DNA from 2 places in the Kitasatospora sp. NPDC085464 genome. Region 1 is predicted to be linked to the other one. Evidence: riboswitches for the same ligand, from Rfam matches in the RefSeq annotation. Region 1 holds a riboswitch; the other holds the start of a gene.
What was found. A riboswitch is a leader RNA that binds a small molecule or an ion and turns the genes downstream of it on or off. The one in region 1 is predicted to bind cyclic di-AMP.

Region 1 (3,391 bases):
CCTTGCTGCCCATGACCACCAGCGCCGGGCACCGCACGGCGGCCGTCCAGCCGACCGGCGAGGAGTTCCCGGTGACGTACCCGCGGGTGGCGGTCTTGCGGCCCGGGGTGCGCAGCGCGGCGACCAGCCCGTTCACGTAGGCGTCGAAGTCGGCGGGCTTGGCGCCGGGGAAGGCCATCCGGCGCAGGTAGAAGCCCCAGAAGGCGGGCCAGTGGACGAGCGCCGCGCCCATCAGGCCGAGGACGCCGCGCATCAGGGCGCCGGGCTGCGGGTTCTCGACGAAGGCGTCGATCAGGACGATCCCGGCGACCCGCTCCGGCGCGTCCCCGGCGACCTTGACGACCGTCGCGCCGGTGTAGGAGTTCCCGGCGAGGACGGCGCGCTCGATGCCGAGGTGGTCGAGCAGGGCGAGGACGTCGTCGGCGATCGCGGCGGGGTCGTAGTCGTCCCAGGCGATGGACGACTCGCCGAAGCCGCGCAGGTCCATGGTGACGACCCGGTGGCCGGCGGCGACGAGCAGCGGGCGGAGGTGCCGGTACGCGGCGCGGCTGTCGAGCATGCCGGGCAGCAGGACGACGGGGGTGCCGTCGCCCTGCCGGGTGTCGTCGAAGGCGATCCGCCCGCCGGGGAGGGTCAGGTACTGGGTGTCCGGGGTGATGGTGGCGTTCATGGTGGGCCTCCTCGGTCCTCCGCTGCGGGCATCGGCGGTGCTGCCGATAGCCATAAAGCTAAGGCTAATAGCCTTAGCCGTCAAGTGCTCGATCGCGGCGGAGGGGGAGGGGGTGTCGGGCGGCCCGCCTCAGACCCCCTCGACCTTGAACGGGTCGTGCTCGCTGAGCAGCTTCTCCAGCCGGGCCTGGTCGACCCGGCTGACGATCTCGTTCGTCTCCTGTCGGTCCCGGACCACCTTCGCCAGGGTGAACGCGGAGCTGACGGTGTAGAGGAGGCCGATCCCGAGGAACGCCCGGGTCCACCCGCCGACCGGCAGGTAGGCGATCCCGACGGCGAGGGCCGTGCCCGACAGGGCGAAGGAGAGGATGGCCTGGATGTAGTAGGCGGCCGTCGTGCGGTTCTGCATCGGTGCGCTCATGGCGTCAGGATGCGGCCGCCCGGCCGGGCCGCACATGAGTAGGAGTACTCAGATGGAGTGCTCGTGTCGAAGGGTCGTTCGTTGACGTCCTATCACTCGCTCCACGGCCGTCCCGGACGGATGGCTTGGAATCAGAGCGTCCTAGGATTAACGTTTGATAACGCAGCGCGGTTGTCAACGCCGTACCCAGACGGCACCGTGCGCCGTCGCCTAATCCCGCCGGCCGGCCTCCGGGCAGGTCAGGGAGCCGGGGAACCACGTTCCTTGGGGTGAATCGGCGGGGCCCCGGCCCGGCCGTAGGAGACCTTCCTGCTCCGAACCCGTCAGCTAACCCGGTAGGCGCGAAGGAAGGAAAGGAGCGCGCCTCCGTGGCGTCGACGCACACTCCGGCACACCCGGCCGGCCCCGCAGCCGGTACCCAGCTCCTCGACCACCCCGGTGCGGACGGCCCCGAGGCCCTCGGCCCGGAGGCCGAGACCAACCGGCACCGGATGCCGCGTCAGGTCCGCGGCACCTCCCCGCTGCTCGGCGTCACCGCCGTCGCCGCCACCCTGGGCGCCACCGGCTTCGCCTCGGCCACCCCGGCCGCCGCACCCGCCGTCGAGGCCCCGGACGAGACGCCGGTCGCCCTCTCCGCCGACCCCGGCCTCGCGCTCGCCGCCCGCATCCAGCAGCAGGCCGACAGCCAGCGCACCGCCGCCGAGGAGACCGCCCGCGTGCAGGCCGCGCAGGAGGCCGAGGCCAAGGCCGCCGCCAAGGAGGCCGAGGCCAAGCGCGCCGCCGAGGAGGCGGAGGCCAAGCGGGCCGCCGCCCTCACCCTCCCGGTGAAGGACTACCGGCTCTCCGCCCACTACGGCCAGAGCGCCCGCTACTGGGCCAACCTGCACACCGGCCTGGACTTCGCCGCCGACACCGGCACCCCGGTCTACGCGCTCGGCCAGGGCACCATCACCTCGGCCGGCTGGTCCGGCTCCTACGGCTACCGGATCGTCGAGACCCTGCCCGACGGCACCGAGATCTGGTACTGCCACCTCTCCTCGATCATCGCGGGCTCCGGCAAGGTCACCTCCGGCCAGCAGATCGGCAAGGTCGGCGCGACCGGCAACGTCACCGGCCCGCACCTGCACCTGGAGGTCCGCCCCGGCGGCGGCGCCCCGGTCGACCCGGAGCCCTGGCTCCAGCAGCACGGCCTCAACCCGTAACGGACACCCGGAGGCCCGTAGCGGCCTCCCGGAAGCCCGCAACAGCCACCCGGAAGCCCCCGGCCGCACGGCCGGGGGCTTCCCGTTTCCACGCGGCTACTCCTCGGCGGGCAGCTGCGCCAGGTAGGCGTCGATCTCCTCCTGGCCCGGCTCCGGCGCCAGCTCCGGGAACTCCGCCACCAGCAGCCGCGGCAGCCCGGGCACCGTCCACTCCCCGAACAGGTCGAGTGCCGCGTCGACCGCCGAGTCCTCGAAGTGCCCGAAGTCCCCGGCCAGTTCGTCCGGCATCGGGCGCCCGAGCGCGGTCAGCTCGGCCAGGTTGCGGTAGCTGCGCCGCATCAGGCCCTGCTCCAGCAGCCGCCGGGCGCCGTCCGTGGCCATGCCGACCGACAGCACCCGTCCCGGTCCCCAGCCCTGCTCGTCCGGCTCGTCCAGCCAGCCGGTGGGCACCAGCGCCTCGTACGCGGCCAGCCGCTCCTCCTCCGCCAGCCCGGCGAAGCCGGTCAGCCAGTCCCGCACCGCCGCCCCGTCCGCGACGTCCACCCCGTGCGCGTGCAGCAGCAGCGCGTACAGCCGGGGCCAGGTCACCAGGTCGGCGCGGCGCAGCAGCCCGGCCGCGACCTCGCCCTGCCACTCGGCCTCGGCGTGCAGCCGCTCCTGGCGCTTGGCGTTGAGCCGCCGCACCGCCCGCTGGTGGTCGATCAGCAGCCGGACCGCCTCGCCGTACGCGAGCGGGTCCTCCTCGGGCGCGGGTTGGACGTACAGGTGGAGGCGCTCGTACAGCAGGTGCTCCACCGCGTCGGAGGTCAGTTCGGGCCAGCCGTCGTGCATCCTGCTCTCGCCCAGCTCCAGCAGCGCCAGCACCGCGCGCAGCGGCCCCTCGGCCACCGGCGTGCGGCCCTGCTCGGCCGCCCAGGCGAGCAGGTCGGCGGCCCTGGTGCGCGGGGCGAGCCGCAGGTCTTCGTCGTTCATAGTCCGAACGGTAGCCGCCGGGGGCGGGTAGGGTCGGCAGCCATGGTCCCCGTACGACTCACCGGCCCCCGGCTGGCCATCCGCGAGTACCACCACACCGACGGCGACGTGGACGCCCTGCACGCGC
Region 2 (3,391 bases), on a different contig from region 1:
GGCCTGCCGCCAGCTGTAGTACATCAGACCGGAGCAGTCGAACGCGCGGGGCCCGGTGGCTCCGTAGACGTACGGCGAGCCGATCATGCGCACCGCGGCGGCCAGCGCGGCCGCCCCGCGCTCGGAGGCGGGCGGGGCGGTGCCGAGGTCCAGCCGGTCGGTGCCGCGGGTGGCGCGCTGCTCGGCGTCCCGGGCGTCCTGGGCGGTCATCCTGGCCCGTTCGGCGGCGTCGAGGCCGTTGAGCAGCTTCTGCGCCCTGGCCAGCCGCTGCTGGATCTGCTGCTTGCCGTCGGCGAGCGAGCGGCGGGCCTGGTCGAGCTCGGCGAGCTTTCCGGTGGCCTCCGTCCGCCGCTGGTCGAGCCACCGCTGGCGGGTGACCAGCTCGTGCAGCGTCTCCTGCTGCCGCTGCGACGCCTGGCCCATGGTGCGGGCGCGGGCGAGGTAGCCCTCCGGGTCGGGGGACAGCATCAGCTGGGCGGTCTGGGTCATCCCGCCGCCGCGGTACTCGGCCCCGGCGACGGTCGCCAGGTCGCCGCGCAGCTCGTTGAGCTGGTCCTGGGCGACGGCGATCTCGCCCTGCAGGATCGTGGTCTCCCCCTGGAGCCGGCGCTGGGCCTCCTGCGCGGCGTTGTACTGCTCGGACGCCTGCTCGGCCTCGTCGTAGAGCTGCTCGACCTGCGCCTGGACGTCCTTGCGGTCGGCCGGGTCCGGGCTGCCGGGGGCGGCGTGGGCGCCGCCGCCGGTCGCCACGCCCAGCGCGGTGGTGGCGGCCGCCGTCAGCACCAGTGCACGGGCGAGCAGTTGGGAACGGCGGTGCACAAGCACGGCAGCGGCTCCAATCCTGCGGCGCGGCCCCGCGGCCGCCCGTGGCGGGCGGCCGTCGAGCGGGAGTCCGGTGGCAGACGTTAGCGAGTCCGGGCAAGCGAGTCCAAACCCCTACGGACCCGAATATTTGACCCCCAATCGGACATCAGCCCGAGCAGCCGCCAACGCCGCAGGCCCGGCCTTCCGCGGTGGAAGACCGGGCCTGCGAGGAGCCGAACGGGGTCAGACCCGCACGATGCCGCTCAGCGGCATGTTGGTGACGGCCTCGTAGCGGACCGACGCACCCGGCTTGGGGGCGTGCAGCACCTGGCCGTTGCCGGCGTAGATGCCGACGTGGTGGGCGTCCCCGTAGAAGATCAGCAGGTCGCCGGGCTGGGCCTGGGACAGGTCGGTGCCGATCCGGGTGCCGGCGTGGGCCTGCTCCTGCGAGGTGCGCGGCAGCGACACGCCGACCTGGTTGAACGCCCAGACCATCAGGCCGGAGCAGTCGAAGGAGCTCGGGCCGGTGGCGCCCCACACGTACGGGCTGCCGACCTTGGAGGCGGCGGCGGAGAGCGCGGCGGCACCGCGCGAGCTGCCCGGGGCCGGGAGCTTGCCGGCCGGCGTGGACGACGGCGTGGAGAGGTCGGTGCGGCTGTTGTCGCGCGAGGCGCGGTCGGCGTTCTGCTGCGCCTTCGCGGCGGCGTCGGCCTGGGCCTTGGCGTCGGCGGCGGCCTTCTCCTCGGCCGCGCGCAGCGCCTGGCGCTCCTGCTCGGTCAGGGTGTTGAGCAGGTCCTGGGCGGCCTTCAGCTTGGCCTGGACCTCGTCCTTGGAGGCCTTCAGCTGCTGGGTGGTCGACTCCAGCTCGGCGAGCTTGCCCTGGGCCTCGGTGCGGTCCTGGTCGAGCTTGCGCTGCTGCTCCTGGAGCTGCTTCAGCTGGTTCTTCTGGGTGTCACCGGCCTGGTTCAGCGCACCGGCCTGGTTGAGGAAGTTGTCCGGGCTGGACGAGAACATCAGCTGGACGGTCGGGGATATGCCGCCGTTGCGGTACTGCTCCCCGGCGATCTCGGCGAGTCCGCCCTGCAGCTCGGTCACCTGGGCCTGCTGACGGGCCACCTGGTCCTGCAGGCCGGAGACCTGCTTCTCCAGGGTCTGCTGCTTCTCCTGGGCGGCGTTGTACTGCTCGGTCGCCACCTCGGCCTGCTCGTTGAGCTGGTCGACCTGCTCCTTGACCTGGTCCTTGGTCGGCTGCGGGTCGGCGTGGGCGCCGGACTGCGCGGAGAGGGCGACGGCAGCGGCGGCGACACCGGTCAGGATCGAGACCCGGGCGCGACTTGCTGGCTTGGGACGACGATGGGACGCCACGAAGGCGGGCTCCTTCTTCCTACGTCCGCCTACCGGGTGAGCTGACGGGTTCGGGCCGGAAGCATGCCCTACGACGCCTCACGGCCGTTCCAGCGGCCGACCTGGCGCCGATTCACCCCGGAGGAACGTGGTTCCCCGGCTCCGCTCCGCAGCGCCCCCGACCACTGGGCTCCCCTGTCGGGCAGTCGCTTCGACCTGCCCCGCTGCCTCGCGAACTCGGCGGTAACCACCGCCGCCACCCTGGCTGGGTGATCGACAGTGCGGTGGTTCGAAGCACGACCCTAGTAACTGAACCGTGATCGGTTCAAATCCTTGTCAGAAAAAAGACGGAAGATTGCCCAAGTTCTTTTGTGAAAATGACCGATGGTGATCACGACCGTACGCAAGGCTGATCAGGCCTCACCCGCCGCTCGCGAAACGGTCGAAAACCCGAACGCCACCCCGTCGGAGGTGGCGCGGATCACAGGGGCCCGCACGGGGCCCCCGGAGGGTGTCGGGCCGTCAGACCCGGCGGATGGTGTTGATCGGCATCGCGTCGGCCTTCATCACCTTCACCACGTCACCGGTGTGCGGCGCGTGGACCACCATGCCGTTGCCGATGTACATCCCGACGTGGTGCATGTCACCGCCGTAGATGACCAGGTCGCCGGGCTGGGCCGCGGCCAGTCCGGGCACCGCGGTGCCGTAGTGGCCCTGCTCCTGCGAGGTGCGCGGCAGCGAGACGCCGGCCTGGCCGTACGCCCAGAGCATCAGGCCGGAGCAGTCGAAGGTGCTCGGACCGGTGGCGCCCCACACGTACGGCGAGCCCTGCTTGCTCATCGCCTTGGCGACGGCCACCGCGGCGTACCCGCTGGCCGGCGGCAGGTTGCTCAGGTCGACCCGGTCGCTGCCGCGCGAGGCCCGGTCGTCCTGCGCCTGCTGGGCCTTCAGCGCGGTGCGCTCGGCGGCGCTGAGCGAGTTCAGCAGGTCCTGGGCGGCCTGCAGCTTGGTGTTGACGTCCGCCTTGGCCTGGTTCAGGTCCTTGGTGGTGCTGTCCAGCGAGGCCAGCACGGCGGCCGCCTCGGCCTTCTCCTGGTCCAGCCGGCGCTGCTCGTCCAGCAGCGACTTGAGCGCCTCGGCCTGGGTGGTGCTGGCCTGCTGGACCGTCGAGGCCTTCTCCAGGTAGCCCGACGGGTCGGAGGAGAGCATCAGCTGGACGGACGGGTCGATGCCGCCGCTGCGG

Region 2: another riboswitch for cyclic di-AMP. It lies ahead of ACIGG8_RS13085 (NlpC/P60 family protein); the one in region 1 lies ahead of ACIGG8_RS36550 (M23 family metallopeptidase).

Annotation. Positions count from the first base shown of each region.
Region 1 covers NZ_JBITTM010000059.1:24,725-28,115, reverse strand. The annotation lists gene ACIGG8_RS36560 (alpha/beta fold hydrolase) at 1-670, opposite strand, end outside; gene ACIGG8_RS36555 (YiaA/YiaB family inner membrane protein) at 800-1,090, opposite strand; cyclic di-AMP (ydaO/yuaA leader) riboswitch at 1,288-1,446, shown strand; gene ACIGG8_RS36550 (M23 family metallopeptidase) at 1,459-2,292, shown strand; gene ACIGG8_RS36545 (hypothetical protein) at 2,389-3,264, opposite strand; gene ACIGG8_RS36540 (GNAT family N-acetyltransferase) at 3,307-3,391, shown strand, end outside.
Region 2 covers NZ_JBITTM010000012.1:117,476-120,866, forward strand. The annotation lists gene ACIGG8_RS13080 (NlpC/P60 family protein) at 1-825, opposite strand, end outside; gene ACIGG8_RS13085 (NlpC/P60 family protein) at 1,048-2,169, opposite strand; cyclic di-AMP (ydaO/yuaA leader) riboswitch at 2,180-2,333, opposite strand; gene ACIGG8_RS13090 (NlpC/P60 family protein) at 2,671-3,391, opposite strand, start outside.